3 regions of the Micromonospora sonneratiae genome follow, and region 1 is predicted to be linked to each of the others. Evidence: riboswitches for the same ligand, from Rfam matches in the RefSeq annotation. Region 1 holds a riboswitch; each other region holds the start of a gene.
What was found. Region 1 has a riboswitch for cyclic di-AMP ahead of ACFQ4H_RS08980 (C40 family peptidase). Riboswitches for the same ligand answer to the same signal wherever they lie in the genome.

Region 2: it holds a riboswitch for cyclic di-AMP, as region 1 does, so the genes downstream of both, ACFQ4H_RS18385 (coiled-coil domain-containing protein) here and ACFQ4H_RS08980 (C40 family peptidase) in region 1, are expected to answer to the same signal.
Region 3: it holds a riboswitch for cyclic di-AMP, as region 1 does, so the genes downstream of both, ACFQ4H_RS03795 (coiled-coil domain-containing protein) here and ACFQ4H_RS08980 (C40 family peptidase) in region 1, are expected to answer to the same signal.

The regions. Positions count from the first base shown of each region.
Region 1 covers NZ_JBHTMP010000010.1:81,782-87,086, reverse strand. The annotation lists gene ACFQ4H_RS08990 (pyridoxamine 5'-phosphate oxidase family protein) at 1-359, opposite strand, end outside; gene dcd (dCTP deaminase) at 439-1,017, shown strand; gene ACFQ4H_RS08980 (C40 family peptidase) at 1,174-2,208, opposite strand; cyclic di-AMP (ydaO/yuaA leader) riboswitch at 2,222-2,366, opposite strand; gene ACFQ4H_RS08975 (N-acetylmuramoyl-L-alanine amidase) at 2,604-4,610, shown strand; gene ACFQ4H_RS08970 (C40 family peptidase) at 4,688-5,305, opposite strand, start outside.
Region 2 covers NZ_JBHTMP010000027.1:29,043-34,347, forward strand. The annotation lists gene metG (methionine--tRNA ligase) at 147-1,949, shown strand; gene ACFQ4H_RS18385 (coiled-coil domain-containing protein) at 2,058-3,065, opposite strand; cyclic di-AMP (ydaO/yuaA leader) riboswitch at 3,070-3,203, opposite strand; gene ACFQ4H_RS18390 (TatD family hydrolase) at 3,585-4,487, shown strand; gene rsmA (16S rRNA (adenine(1518)-N(6)/adenine(1519)-N(6))-dimethyltransferase RsmA) at 4,481-5,305, shown strand, end outside.
Region 3 covers NZ_JBHTMP010000003.1:159,902-165,206, reverse strand. The annotation lists gene ACFQ4H_RS03805 (HelD family protein) at 1-384, shown strand, start outside; gene ACFQ4H_RS03800 (cation diffusion facilitator family transporter) at 528-1,442, shown strand; cyclic di-AMP (ydaO/yuaA leader) riboswitch at 1,551-1,678, shown strand; gene ACFQ4H_RS03795 (coiled-coil domain-containing protein) at 1,683-2,780, shown strand; gene ACFQ4H_RS03790 (hypothetical protein) at 2,790-2,978, opposite strand; gene ACFQ4H_RS03785 (S8 family peptidase) at 3,142-4,377, shown strand; gene ACFQ4H_RS03780 (SRPBCC family protein) at 4,457-4,918, opposite strand; gene ACFQ4H_RS03775 (ArsR/SmtB family transcription factor) at 4,915-5,304, opposite strand.

The DNA of each region.
Region 1 (5,305 bases):
AGGCGCCAGTCCACATGCGACCCGGCCCGTAGTGTGTCAGCCAGCCGAGCCACCTTGGCCTGGTCGGTCACCGGCCGGGCGCGCCCGGCGACGTACGCCTCGTCGTCGCTCTCCTCGGGCGGGAACGAGTGCAACGCGTAACGTCCGTCGCGTTCGAGGTCACGCCGTTTCGGCGAGTCGATGATGAAACAGTAGAGCCCGTCGTCGGTGATCACCGGGGAGACCGGGTGCACCCTAGGGCCACCGTCGGCTCGCACGGTTGCCAGATAGCCGAAGCCTGGCCCGTACTGCTGCATGAGAGCTCGGATCGCCTCGGCGAGTCGGGGATCGTCGGCGGCGAATTCGGACCAGGAAGCCATGCGACGATTCTATCGAACACATGTTCGAGATCGGTAGTGCGACACAGGTCGTCAGCTGGGGAGTCGCTAAGGTGACACGATGCTGCTCTCCGACCGTGACCTCGTCACCGAGATCAAGGCGGGCGCCCTGGCGCTGGATCCGTTCGAGCCGGCGCTGATTCAGCCGTCCAGCATCGACGTACGCCTCGATCGGCTGTTCCGGGTGTTCAACAACCATCTCTACACGCACATCGACCCGTCCCGGCAACAGGACGACCTGACCTCGGTGGTCGACGTCCCGGACGGCGAGCCGTTCGTGTTGCACCCCGGCGAGTTCGTACTGGCCTCCACGCTGGAGGTGATCTCCCTCGGTGACCAGCTTGCCGGCCGCCTGGAAGGCAAGTCGAGCCTCGGCCGGCTGGGCCTGCTCACCCACTCGACCGCAGGGTTCATCGACCCCGGCTTCTCCGGCCACGTCACGCTGGAGCTGTCCAACGTCGCCAACCTGCCGATCACCCTCTGGCCGGGGATGAAGATCGGCCAGTTGTGCATCTTCCGACTCTCGTCGCCGGCGGAGCACCCGTACGGCTCGGAGGTGTACGGATCGCGCTACCAGGGGCAACGCGGACCGACGCCGAGCCGGTCCTGGCGCAACTGGCGTACCTGGCCGACCCGCTGAGGGTCCTGCCGCCTGCGGCCCGGTAGGGCGACCCTACCTGCCAGACCGACAGCCCACCCGCGAAGGCGACACCCACCCGCCAACGGATCAGGCCCCTTCCGGCCGCGACGAGCGACGGAAGGGGCCTGATCCACGATCGGAGCGGGCTGGCCCGGATCAGCCGGGCCGGCCGTAGCTGTGGATGTTGCCGACGTCGACCTTGCGCATCCTGACCCAGTCGCCGGTCTGCGGGGCGTGCACTATCCAGCCGTCGCCGACGTAGATGCCGACGTGCGCCAGGTTGTTGTAGAAGACCAGGTCACCGGCTTTGAGGTTGGCTCGGCTGACGCTGGGGATCGTCGCCCGCTGCCGGGCTGCGTTGTGCGGCAGGGAGACGCCGGCCTGTTCCCAGGCCCGCATCGTCAGGCCGGAGCAGTCGAACGTGTTCGGGCCGTCGGATCCCCACTGGTACTTCTTGCCGATCTGGGCGCAGGCGAACTTGACGACCTTACCGACGGCACCGCCCGGGTAGACCAACGGGCACGGTGCCGGTCGGAGGGCACCGCCGGCGCCGTTTCCGTACGCGATCAGCCGCAGCTTCTGCAGCCGGGTGACCTCGGCGTCGATCTCCTTCTTCTTCGCAGCCAACTCGGCCTCGGTGCGGGTGAGCTGTGCCACCAGCACATCCAGCGGACCCTTCTGCGCCGCGTAGCTGTTCCTGAGGTCGACCACCGCCTGGATGTCCCGCTGCTGTCCCCGGGCGATCTGGTCGAGCAGGCCGAGCTGGTCCATCAGGGTGGTCGGCGTACCACTGGTCAGGATCGCGTTGAGCGCGGAGACCTCGTTGCCCTTGTACGCCTGTACGGCGATCTGCCCGACCTTGCCCAGTGCGGCTTCGATCTGGACTTCCAGCGGCTGGATCTTCCTGCCCAGCGCATCGGCCTGCTTCTTCTTCGCAGCCAGGTCCTGCCGGGTGGCGTTGTGCTTCTCGATGATCGGTTCGAGCTTCTCCCACGCCTCGTCGATCTGCCGTTCGATCTCGGTCACCGACGGCTCGGCGATCGCCGGCGTCGAGCCGACGAGCACCACGGCGACGCCGACGATCGCGGCCAGGGCGGCAGTGAGGGGGGACCAGCGGTTACGCGGCTTCGCCGCCGTTGCGTCGGCGTGCGCCGACGATGCGGGCCGTAGCCGGGAGGCTTGAGGTGCCACCGGGCGTCCGTACTCCTTCTTCCTTACCGCCTACCGGGTTAGCTGACGGGTTCGGGCGGGAAGAGATGCGCCCTACCGCGTGATCGCGGATTCACCCCGGTGTTGCCCTGGGTCCCCGGCTCATTCATGCGCAGACAACGATTCGGCGGTATCGAGCCGGTGCCGCCCCGGTTAGGCGAACTGCCGCCGTCTCGACGATCCTCAACACTAGGGAGCTTCGCACATCGGCCGCAACCCCGCGACCACATCTACTTCGCTACGTGCACTCCCTGGTCACGGACTGTTCGCTATCTGAAAGTTTCTTGCAACTCACCCATAGATTGCGGCACCTATTGACGGATGCACCTGTGTGGGGTGAGGGTGACGGCCAGAACGATCCACCGAATGGAGGTTCGATGCACCGTCCGAAAGTGCCGGTAGGCCGGCGAATACTGCTCAGCACCGTCGTGGTGGGGGCCGCAACGGTGGTGGTGCCGGCTGGTCCCGCTGCCGCGACCCCGACCGCAAGCCCCCGCCAACAGGAGTACGCGGCAGCCGCCGCCGAGTACGGCGTACCCGAGAGCGTCCTGCTCGGCGTCTCCTACCTGCAGTCCCGTTGGGACACCAACGCCGGTACCCCGAGCACCGGCGGCGGGTACGGCCCGATGCACCTCACCGACGCCCGGTACGTGACCGGCCTGCCCGCGAACGGCCATCACCACTCCGAGGACGAGGACCCCCGGGGTGACGACTCCCGGCCCAGGCTGACCGCACAGCACCCCAGCGTCGGCGCGCCCAGCAGCACGGCACTACAGACGTTGGACGCCGCCGCCACGCTCACCGGCACCGGCGAGGAGTCGCTGCGGTCCGACGCCGAGGCGAACATCCGGGGCGGCGCAGCGCTGCTGTCGTCGTACCAGAAGGCCCTGGCCGGACCGACGGGAAGCACCAGCGACCCTGCGGCCTGGTACGGCGCGGTGGCCCGGTACTCCGGTGCGGACACCACCGAAGCCGCCGCGGTCTTCGCCGACGAGGTGTACGACACCATCCGTACGGGGACAAGTCGGGTCACCGACGACGGGCACCGGGTCAGCCTCGCCGCGCACCCCGGGCTCGCCCCGGCCCGGTCCTGGCTGGACCGGCTCGGCCTGCGCAAGCCCGAGCGCCCGGACGGGCTCGAATGCCCGACCACGATCTCCTGTGAGTGGCTCCCGGCCCCCTACCAACTGCTCGGCGACGGCTCCGACCCGGGCAACTACGGCAACCACGACCTGGGCGACCGACCCGCCCAGCAGAAGATCGAGTACATCGTCATCCACGACGCCGAGGGCTACTTCGACAGCACCACCCGGCTGGCGCAGGACCCCGAATGGGTGAGCTGGCACTACACGATGCGCTCGCGCGACGGCCACACCGCCCAGCACCTCAAGGCCAAGAACGTCGGCTGGCACGCCGGCAACTGGTACGTCAACGCCAAGGCGATCGGCATCGAACACGAGGGCTTCGCCGCCCAGGGCACCTGGTACACCGAGGCGATGTACCGCAGCTCGGCGAAGCTGGTTCGCTACCTCGCCCAGAAGTTCGACATTCCGCTGGACCGGCAGCACATCATCGGGCACGACAACGTCCCCGGCACCGTCGCCGGCACCGTCCGGGGCATGCACTGGGACCCGGGTCCGTACTGGAACTGGTCGCACTACCTCGACCTGCTGAAGGCCCCCATCCGGGGCACCGGCACCCCGCACACCGGGCTGGTCACCCTGGACCCGGACTTCGCCACCAACCGGCCGAACTTCTACGGCTGCGCCAAGTCGCCGCCGGCCCCGCCGACCGAGCCGTGCCCGTCGCGTGGCTCCTCGTCGGTGATCCTGCGCAGCGCACCCAGCCCGGACGCACCGCTGGTCAACGACATCGCGCTACGGCCCGACGGCACCCCGAACACCATGCAGATCTCCGACCACGGCGCCCGGGGCTCGGCCGGTCAGACGTACGCCATCGCCGACCGGCAGGGTGACTGGACGGCGATCTGGTACCTCGGTCAGAAGGCGTGGTTCCACAACCCGGCGTCGGCTCCCACCGCCAAGTGGTCGGTCGGTTTCGTGGTGACGCCGAAGCCCGGCAGGGCGACCATCCCGGTCTACGGGCGGGCGTACCCGGAGCAGGCCGCCTACCCGGCCGGTGTGCCGTACCAGCCGATCTCTCCGTTGCAGTACACGCTCTCCGCCGGTCAGCGGTACGCCGTCGGTGACGTGCTGCCCGGCGAGTACTACCGGGCGACGACGTTCGCCGGTACGTCCCCCGGCGACTTCACGGTGGTACGGGGCGACAACCGGTACGTCCAGATCCAGTTCGGGCACCGGATCATGTTCGTCAACCTCGACGATGTACTGATCCTGCCGTCCCCGGTCGGCGCACCCCGCTGACCTGCGTCCCACACGTCAGGAAGGGCCCCTTGCCAGCCAAGTAGCGATGGCAAGAGGCCCTTCCTGACACACCTCAGCTACAGATGGCGGTACCCCGCCACCGGCATGTACCGCACCGGCGTCACCTGGACCGGTTTGCCGGCTCGGGGCGCGTGCACCATCAGCCCGTTACCGATGTAGAGGCCGACGTGGTGCAGGTCGTCGAAGAAGAAGACAAGGTCGCCCGGTTTGGCCGCCGAGGCGCTGACCCGGGTTCCCTTCTTCCACTGGTCACCGGTGAAGTGTGGTAGGTACACTCCGGCCTTGCCCCAGGCGTACTGGGTGAGTCCGGAGCAGTCGAACGAGTTGGGCCCGGCGGCTCCCCACACGTACGGCTTGCCCACCTGGGCGCAGGCGGTCTGGATCGCGATCCGGGCACCGTCGCCCTCGATCCCGTTGATCGTCGGGCAGTTGGCGACCTTGACGGTCGTCTTCGGCATGGCCGCCTCAAGCCGCTTGATCTCCGCGTCGATCTGCTTCTTCTTGGCGGCCAGTTCGGCTTCCTGCCTGGTCAACTGGGCGATCAGCGTATCGAGCCGGGCCTTCTCGGCGGCGTACTGGTCACGGACCGCCATCACGCCGGCAACCTGCTGCCGTTCGTGCTCGGCGAGCCGACTGAGATAGGTGAGCTGGTCCGTCAGGGTGGACGGCTTCCC
Region 2 (5,305 bases), on a different contig from region 1:
CGATGCGGTAGAACGCGGTGCGTGTCGGTGGTAAATCGGGCAAAGAGTGCGGAGGTGGCGGGCCGGGTCGGATGCGGCGGCAGGGCTGCGGCCGGTGGCGCTATCCGTTCGCGGTCGCCAGCCGTCGGTCATTAGGCTTGACGACCATGAGTCACGTTCTTGCTGCGGTCGCCTGGCCGTACGCCAACGGCCCGCGCCACATCGGCCACGTCTCCGGCTTCGGAGTTCCCTCCGACGTGTTCAGCCGGTACATGCGGATGGCGGGACATGACGTGCTCATGGTCTCCGGCACCGACGAGCACGGCACCCCGATCCAGGTGCAGGCCGACAACGAGGGGGTCAGCCCGCGTGAGCTGGCGGACCGCTACAACCGGATCATCGTCGAGGACCTGCACGGCCTGGGCCTGTCGTACGACCTGTTCACCCGTACCACCACCGGCAACCACTACGCCGTGGTACAGGAGATCTTCGAGACGATGTACCGCAACGGCTACATCGTGCCCAGGGTCACCATGGGCGCCATCTCGCCGTCGACCGGCCGTACGCTGCCCGACCGCTACATCGAGGGCACCTGCCCGATCTGCGGGTACGACAGTGCCCGGGGCGACCAGTGCGACAACTGCGGTAACCAGTTGGACCCGATCGACCTGGTCAATCCCCGTTCCAAGATCAACGGTGAGACGCCCAAGTTCGTCGAGACCGAACACTTCTTCCTCGACCTGCCCGCGTTCGCCGAGGCGTTGGCGAAGTGGCTGGACACCCGGGAGGGCTGGCGGCCCAACGTACTGCGCTTCTCCCGGAACCTGCTCGACGACCTGCAACCCCGGGCCATCACCCGCGACCTGGAATGGGGTGTGCCGATCCCGCTGGAGGGCTGGCGCGACCGGTCCGACAAGCGGATCTACGTCTGGTTCGACGCGGTCATCGGCTACCTGTCCGCCTCCATCGAGTGGGCCCGCCGCTCCGGCGACCCGGAGGCGTGGCGGAAGTGGTGGTCGGCCGACGGCGAGGGGAAGGACGCGCTCGGCTACTACTTTATGGGCAAGGACAACATCGTCTTCCACTCGGTGATCTGGCCGGCGCTGCTGCTCGGCTACTCCGGCGCCGGTGACCGAGACGGCCAGCCGGGCAACCTCGGCCCGCTCAACCTGCCCACCGAGGTGGTGTCGAGTGAGTTCCTGACCATGGAGGGGCGGAAGTTCTCCTCCTCCCGCCGGGTGGTCATCTACGTCCGCGACTTCCTGGAGCGCTACGACGCCGACGCGCTGCGCTACTTCATCGCGGTCGCCGGGCCGGAGAGCAACGACACCGACTTCACCTGGGCGGAGTTCCTGCGCCGCAACAACGACGAGTTGGTTGCCGGCTGGGGCAACCTGGTCAACCGGTCGATCTCGATGGCGGCGAAGAACTTCGGCGGCATCCCGCCGATCGACGCCGCCGGGCTGACCGAGGCGGACGAGGCGCTGCTGGCCGTCGCCCGGGCCGGGTTCGCAACCGTCGGCGACCTGATCGGCAAGCACCGGCAGAAGCAGGCGATCGGCGAGGCGATGCGGGTGGTGGCCGAGGCGAACAGGTACCTCTCCGACCAGGCACCGTGGAAGCTCAAGGGCGACGAGGAGAAGCCCCGGATGGGCACCATCCTGCACGTCGCGTTGCAGGTGGTCAGCGACGCCAACACGCTGCTCACCCCGTTCCTGCCACACTCGGCACAGAAGATCCACGAACTGCTCGGTGGCACCGGCGTACACGCCCCGATGCCGTCGATCGTGGAGGTCGAGGACCTGGACGGCGGCCCGTCGTACCCGGTGCTGACCGGTGACTACTCCGTCGGCGCGCGATGGGAGTCGGTCCCGATCGAGGCGGGCCGGCCGTTGGCGGCCCCGAAGCCGGTCTTCCGCAAGCTCGACCCGTCGATCGTGGACGAGGAGTTGGCCCGGCTCAGCGGCTGACCCACGGCGCACGGAGACGTGCTGCCAGTTGCAACGAAAGGGCGCATCTCCCCGGTGGACATCCGGGGAGATGCGCCGTCGTTTCGCCGCCGTCGAGGGCTGGCGGACTCAGAGCAGAGACATGTGTACGTGGTCCGTATGGTTACTCGGCCCGCTGTACGACTTCCAGCCGGTCGCCGGGAACCAGATCTGCCGATTCCAGATCACGTAGTAGATGCCGAGCCGGTCGGAGTTACGGACCAGGAACGCGGCAAGGTTGCTGCCGTACGTCAGCTCGTCCTTGGTGTTCCAGGGTGAGAAGCCCGACTTCTGCAGCGACCAGTCACAGGCACGGCCCTTGGGGTGCTCGTACGGCCCACCTGGACGGTAACAACCGACGAACCGGTTGAAGCCGGCCCGCTTCGTCTCCTTGTAGGCGTGCAGGGTGCGCGGGGTGACACAGCCGCTGGTGGTCGGGTCCTCCTGACTGCACGACTCGTTCGGCCACTCGCCATTGGCCGTACGCGGTGCGGCCTTCGCCACCGGTGAGGTGGCGCTGACGTAGCCGCCGCCGGTCACGCTCATGCCACCGACCAGCGCGAGTGCCTTCTCGGCGTCCTTCTTCTGCTTCGCCATGATGGCGACCTGCTTGCTCTGCTCCACGATCTCGGCGTCGAGCGCGGCCTTGGCCCGGGCGGCCACGTCCCGTGCCGCGTTGAGTTGGGAGAGCTTCCGGTTGTTCAGTCGGCTTATCTCGTCGAGGCGGGTCGCCCGGTCGACGAACGAGTCCGGCGAGGTGCTGTTCAGCAGTACGGCCAGCGTGCCGACCTTGCCCTGCCGGTAGGCCTCGGCTGCGATCTGTGCGACCTGCGGGGTCAGCAGGTCGAGTTGCTCCTGGGCCTTCTGCAGTTCGGAAGCGAGGGTCTTCTCCCGTTTCTTCGACTGGTCCAGCCTGGCCTTTGCCTGCATGTAGCCCCGGCCGGTGGTTTCAAGGACGTCGCGTAGCAGTGGCGTCTCGGTCTCGTTCGGCGCTTGTTCGTCGGGTTCCGCCCAGGCCGGGCTGGCGGGCGCCGTCAGGGCCAGGGAGGCCAGTAGAGCCAAGGCAAATGTCAGCCAACCGCGCAGGGGTGCGGTCAAGATACCTTCCTTCCGTTGGCCGCCGATCGGGTTAGCTGACGGGTTCGGGGCGGAAGTGGCCCCTACCGCTGCTGCGGATTCACCCCATGGACGCGGGTCCCCGATTCGCCCCGTACGGCGATTAGGCGGCAGCCTCGCCGGCACCCCGAATCCGTGCCTTCTGGCGATGACCGCCCGCGAGCCTACCTGACCGCCGCGCTGGCAATCTATTTAACCGATGCCGGAAAACGCATTGTGCGGAAGCCCATTCCACTACCGTCTCGCTCTGTGTCGGCTTGTTGACGCATCGGCGTCCCGCAATGCTGCCTGTTGTGCGGAGCGGATTCGCAATGTTGACAATCCGTATTCGCCGGGAGGTAATCGACACGCAGCGTAGGCATTGTCGTGGCGGCACCCGGAGCGGGGTCTGCGGGAAATTCGCCGTCGGTCTGGTCAGAACCGGGTCCCCATCCGGTCGGAACCGGCCCGGGTCCGCCGGGAACTGCACCGGGTCCGGTGGGCGGTGCAGTTGGATATGTGATGCTGACGGTGATGAGCGATCAAGCCGAGTCTCGCCGCCAACGTGCAGCGCGCCGGGCGGGGGAGTTTCCATCCGCGCCCGAGCCGCTGCCCCGCCCGGTGATAGACAGTCACACCCATCTGGACATCACCGTTGCCGAGGCGGGGGTGGCCGGGCCGCCCGTCGGACCCGGCGATCCGGTCGAGGCGATGATCGAGGTGGCCGCCGGGGTCGGCGTCGACCGGCTGGTCCAGGTCGGCGTCGATGTGGCGTCGTCCCGGTGGGGGGTCGAGGTGGCCCGGCAGTACGCGGCCGTGGTCGCCACCGTCGCGCTGCACCCGAACGAGGCACCCAGGCTCGACGACCTCGACGAGGCACTGCGACAGATCGAGTCGCTGGCCGCCGAGGACCGGGTCCGGGGCATCGGCGAGACCGGGATGGACTTCTTCCGTACCGGGGAGGAGGGGCGCGCAGCGCAGGAGACCAGTTTCCGCGCGCACATCGCCATCGCCAAGCGGTACGGCAAACCACTGGTGATCCACGACCGGGACGCGCACGCCGACGTACTGCGGGTACTCGACGAGGAGGGGGCCCCGCAGACCGTCGTGATGCACTGCTTCTCCGGCGACGCCGAATTCGCCGCCGAATGCGTACGCCGCGGTTACGTACTCAGCTTTGCCGGCACGGTGACCTTCGCCAGCGCCACTGCGCTACGGGAGGCGGCCAGGGTGACCCCACCGGACCAGCTACTGGTGGAGACCGACGCGCCCTATCTCACCCCGACGCCACATCGGGGGCGGCCCAATGCCTCGTACCTGATTCCGCTGACCGTACGGTCGCTGGCCGAGACGACCGGTGCGGACGTGGCCGAGCTGTGTACGGCTATCTCGGCCACTGGCGAGCGGGTCTTCGGTCCATGGTGACGCCACAAGGGTCGGGAAGGGACCCTTCACCCGCGGAGAACGACGACCGGAAGGGGTCCCTCCTTCCTCCGCTGCTGGGTCCGGCCGAGATCCGGGAGTTGGCGGCCCGGCTGGGCGTGACCCCGACGAAGAAGTTCGGTCAGAACTTCGTGCACGACCCGAACACGGTGCGCCGGATAGCCAACGCGGCCGGGCTTGCCCCGGACGACGTCGCGCTGGAGGTGGGCCCGGGACTCGGCTCGCTCACCCTGGCGTTGCTGCCGATCGCCGCGCACGTACACGTGGTGGAGATCGACCCGGTGCTGGCCGGTGCGCTGCCGGCGACCGCCGCCGCGCACGCCGGACCCGGTGCCGTCGACCGACTGACCGTCCATCAGGCCGACGCGTTGCGGGTCGGCGCCGCTGATCTGGCCGACCCCGCGCCGACGGCGCTGGTGGCGAACCTGCCCTACAACGTCGCCGTACCGGTGGTGTTGCACCTGCTGGCCGAGCTGCCCAGTCTGCGGCACGGTCTGGTGATGGTGCAGAAGGAGGTCGCGGACCGGTTGACCGCCGGACCCGGCTCCAAGATCTACGGCATTCCGTCGGTCAAGCTCGCCTGGTACGCCACCGCCCGCAGCGCCGGCCGGGTGCCGCCGAACGTCTTCTGGCCGGTACCCAACGTCGACTCCGGTCTGGTCGCCTTCACCCGGCGCGAGCCGCCCCGGACGGACGTACCGCGTTCGCGGGTCTTCGCCGTGGTCGATGCCGCGTTCGCACAGCGGCGCAAGACCCTGCGCGCCGCGCTGGCCGGCTGGGCCGGGGGCGCGGATCGGGCC
Region 3 (5,305 bases), on a different contig from region 1:
CGCGAGGTCCACCCCGATCTGCCGCTGCCCACCGCCGTACGCTCGACCGGCGTCGAACCGCTCTCCCTGCATGTCCCCGCCGCACGACTGGCGGACGCCACCCGGGAGGCCACCGCCCGGCTGCTGGCCGAGGTCGAGGGCACCGTCGGTGTGATCACCCCGGTCCCCCGCCGGGACGAGGTCGCCGGCTGGCTGGCTGGCCTGGCCGGACCGCGCCTACAGGTGGTGACCAGCCTCCAGGCCAAGGGCATGGAGTACGACGGAGTCGTCCTGGTGGCCGGTGCCGAGATCCGGGCCGACTCCGAGTCGGGCGTACGGACGCTGTACGTCGCCCTGTCCCGGGCCACCCAGCGCCTCACCACCATCGAGATCACTGCTGCGTGATCCGGGAGTAACTCCCGCGTGTCGTCGGCGTGTCGCCGCGACGAGTCCCTGATCACCGGATCGCTGCCAACATTTTGCTTGCATACATAGCAATGTGAGCATAGGTTGGGCCGGACGCGAAGGGGCGACGGAGGGTTGTACTGATGGGCGCAGGACACGATCACGGCGGGCAGGTGCTACGCGCCGCAGAACGGCACCGGGGACGGCTCTGGGCCGCATTCGCCCTGCTGACCGTCTTCATGATCGTGGAGGCGGTCGCCGCGCTGGCCACCGGTTCACTGGCCCTGCTCTCCGACGCCGGGCACATGTTCACCGACGTACTCGGCATCGGCATGGCCCTGGCCGCGATCACGGCGGCCCGGCGGGCTTCCCGTAACCCGCAGCGGACCTTCGGGCACTACCGCCTGGAGGTACTGGCCGCGTTGGCCAACGCGGTGCTGCTCTTCGGCGTCGCGATCTACGTGCTGATCGAGGCGGTACGCCGGTTCGGCGAACCGCCGCACGTGCTCACCGGGCCGATGCTGGCCGTGGCGGTACTCGGCCTGCTGGCCAACATCGCCGCCTTCGCACTGCTGCGTTCGGGTGCGAAGGAGAGCATCAACATGCGCGGCGCGTATCTGGAGGTACTCGGGGACCTGCTCGGCTCGGTGGGGGTCATCATCGCCGCCGTCGTCATCGCGCTGACCGGCTGGTGGTGGGTCGACCCGCTGGTCGCCGTCGGGATCGGCCTGTTCATCCTGCCCCGCACCTGGCGGTTGGGCCGGGCCGCCGTACGCATCCTGGTGCAGGCAGCCCCGGAACACCTCCAGGTCCCCCAGGTGCAGGCCCGACTGTCCGCCGTACCCGGGGTCACCGACGTCCACGACCTGCACGTTTGGACACTCACCTCCGGAATGGAGGTCGCCTCGGCGCACCTCACCATCGAACCGGGCACGGAGCCGGCCAAGGTGCTGGCCGCCGCCCGGGTGGCGCTGCACGACGACTTCCACATCGAGCACGCGACGCTACAGGTCGAGCCGGCCGCCGAAACGGGCGCGTGCGGCCCGACCGAGTGGTGACGAACTGGATTAGCGACACCTTAAATTTGCACCCGGTTCCCGGGCTCCGTTCACCGGCACCGGTAGGCTCGGCTCCGGTCGTCATTGGGCGGCGCCCTCCGGCGCTTGTGGCGACTGTCGCCTAATCGCCATGTGCGAGCCGGGGAACCACCTCGTGGGGTGCATCCGCGTCAGCGGTAGGGATCTTCCGTCCCGAACCCGTCAGCTAACCCGGCCGGCGGCTGACGGAAGGACAACTACATGCCATTCACGGCACCCGTACGACGGACGGCCGCCCGCCTGACCACGCTGGTGGCGGCCGTACTCACGGTCTTCATGACCGTCGCGCTCAGCCCGGCCACCGGTCCGGTCGGCGCGGCAACGACGACTGTCAACGGGGCCCTCGCCGCCGGCCCCGGAATGCTCGCTGCCGCACCTGACGGCAACGACGACGAAGGGGTCAGCCCCAGCCTCCGCAAACAGCTCGAGGCGGCGTCCAAGGGCTACCTCGACGCCCAGGCCGCACTCGACAACTCCATCAAGCGGCAGAAGGAACTCACCGCCCACCTGGCCGCCATCGAAGCCGAGCTGGGCGTCCGCTCCGGCTCGGTCGGCGAGTTGGCCGGAGCGGCCTACCGAACCGGTCGGCTCGGGCCGGTGGCGGCCCTGCTCAACAGCAACTCCCCGGACGGTTTCTTCGACCGCGCCACCACCCTCGGCGTGGTGGCCAGCAGCGAGGAACGGCAGGTCCGGAAGCTGATCGAGACACGCGAGGAGGAGACCCGGGCGAAGACAGCGCTCGACAACGAGATCCGCGAGCAGCGTAAGCAGGTCGCGGTCATGGCCAGCCGCAAACAGCAGGCCGAACGGGCGTTGGCCGCGGTCGGCAGCGGAGGCACCAGCAGTGGCGTACGCGGCACCAACACCGGCACCGCGAAGCCCGCGCCACGCAACTCCGACGGTTCCTGGCCCCGGGAGTCGTGCAGCGTGAACGATCCCACGACCTCGGGTTGCATCACTCCCCGTACGCTGCACGCGTTGAACCAGGCCAAGGCTGCCGGCTACACCCGGTACGTCTCCTGCTACCGCAGCGGCGGTTCCGGCGAGCACCCGAAGGGGCGGGCCTGCGACTTCGCCGCGCAGAAGGGCGGCTTCGGTGGCGTGGCGACCGGTGGCGACCGGACGTACGGCAACAACCTGGCGGCGTACTACGTGAAGAACGCCAGCCGGCTCGGCGTGCTGTACGTGATCTGGTTCAAACAGATCTGGCTGCCGAGCAGTGGCTGGAAGGCGTACAACGGCGGTAACGGGGACCCGTCGAGCGACCACACCAACCACGTGCACCTGTCGGTCTACTAGACCGACCGGCTACCGGGCCGGGTCGACGACGAAGGTCGCCGGCACCGGTCGGATGTCCGGCACCGGGTCGTGCTCCCGTTCGGGGAACGCGACCCGGTGCCGCATCATCGTGTCCAGGCAGTCGGCCCCACCGGCAGCCGGTCGGCCGGCACCCGGCGTACCGGACCGGTCCACGCACCACGGAGCCCGTTCTGACACTTGTCGCATTCAACCCAAAGGCATCGTGCTTCATAAATATAACTATAGGATTTGCCCAACCGATCGACCCATTCCCAGGTGCACGGACGCCACCGGCTGGCACGGGCCGGAAGCCGCTGGGGTCCGCCAGCCGACGGATGGACCGACAAGGGAGGGCTTTGACATGACACTCCCCCACGCACATCGACGCCGACTGGGCGGCTTCCTGGTCGCCACGGTCACCGCTGCGGCTGCCACCATGATCGCCGCTCCGGCGACCTCGGCTGTCGGCAGCCACGAGATCCGGCATGCCGGAAGCGCCACCGCGATTCCGGACAGCTACATCGTGGTACTCAAGGACAGCGCCGTCGGCGGCCGGGCCGGCACCCGACACGCGACCGTGTCCACCCTGGCAAGCCGTCTGGCCGAGCGCTACGGCGCCACCCTGGACCGCGTGTACGGCGACGCCCTCAACGGCTTCCAGGCCCACCTGGCGGAGCCGGCCGCCCGACGCCTGGCCGCAGACCCGGCGGTGGCCTATGTCGAACAGGACCACACCGTGCAGCTGACCACCACCCAGTTCAACGCACCGTGGAACCTGGACCGCATCGACCAGGCCAGCCCTCCGCTGACCACGACCTACGACTACACGAGCCAGGGCACCGGGGTCAAGGCGTACATCATCGACAGCGGGGTGCAGATCGGCCACCAGGACTTCGGTGGCCAGGCCATCTACGGTTACGATGCGGTCGACGGCCTGCCACCGGCCAACGACTGCAACGGCCACGGTACGCACGCCGCCGGGGTCACCGGCGGATCGCTGTACGGCGTGGCCAAGAATGTCGTACTGGTTGCCGTCAAGGTGTACGACTGCCTCGTTCCCGGCAATCTCGCCATGATCCTCGACGGCATCAACTGGGTCACCGCCGACCACCTTTCCGGCCAGCCGGCCGTGGCGAACCTGGGGGTCCAGACCGGCTACAGCGCCGCACTCAACGCCGCGGTGACGAACAGCATCGCCGACGGCGTGACGTACACGGTGGCTGCGGGCAACTCCAACGGCAACGCCTGCAACCACTCACCCGCCTCGGTCCCGAATGCGATCACCGTCGGCGCGACGACCAGCAACGACGCTCGGGCCAGCTACTCCAACTACGGCACCTGTCTGGACATCTTCGCTCCGGGCTCAGGTGTCATCTCGGCCTGGCACACGAGCAACAGCGCCACCGCCACGCTGAGCGGAACGTCGCAGGCCGCACCCCACCTGGCCGGCGCCGCCGCCCGCGTACTCAGCAACAACCCGACCTGGACCCCGGCCCAGGTAGCGAGCTATCTGACCAGCACCGCCACCATCGGCGTGGTGACCAACCCGGGTGTCGGCTCACCCAACCGCCTGTTGTACCTGTCCCCCACGACCTGAGTCACCCCTCGCCGATCCAGGGACTGTCGACTGAGGGACACATGTCCCACGACATGCCCTGGATCGGCGAGGGAGTCCGTCAGGCCGTCAGCAGCGTGTCGAGCTTGGTGAACGAGCTTTCCCAACCGGCCCGGGCCATGCCGACCATCTCGTCGACGTAGGGGCCCTGACGCAGCACGAGGCGGGTCTTGCCCCCCTCGTCGTGGAACTCGACGCGCAGGGACATCCCGCTGCTCTCCGTCTGCCCGGGAACGTTCTCCCAGTCCTCGACGCCCACGATGAGTTCGTTCTCGACGACCTCGGTGAACCTGGCCGCGACCGGTGCCTTCATGTTCGGGTCCTGCTCGCTGACCATCACGAACCGCTGGTGGCCACCCGTACGCGCGTCGATGTCGACGGTCTCCCGGGGCACCGAGAAGCCAACCGGACCGAACCACTGGGCCAGCTGGTCAGGGTCGGTGAAGGCCCGGAAGACCAGCTCACGCGGCGCGTCGAAGATCCGGGTGATGACGAGTTCCTGGGTGGCTGCCGCCTCGGTCATTGCTGTGTCCTTTCAGCTTGGTCGCTTGCCTGTTTCGCTTGGTCACTTGCCTGCTGGTTCTGTTCCTGCATGACCCGCCGCAGGTGCGCGTCGAGCCGTTCGAAGTTGGCGTCCCAGAACTGCCGGTAACGCTCCATCCACGCGGTCGCCTCCCGCAGCGGCTCGGCGTTGAGGCTGCTGGAGCGCCACTGCGCCGTACGGCTTCGCGAGATGAGACCCGCCTGTTCGAGCACCTTCAGGTGCCGCGATATCGCCGGAAGGCTGATCGAGAACGGCTCGGCCAGTTCCGAGACGGTCGCATCCCCTTCGGCCAACCGGGCCAGGATCGCCCGGCGGGTCGGATCCGCCAACGCCGCGAAGATGACGCTGAGGCGGTCGGCTGTCACC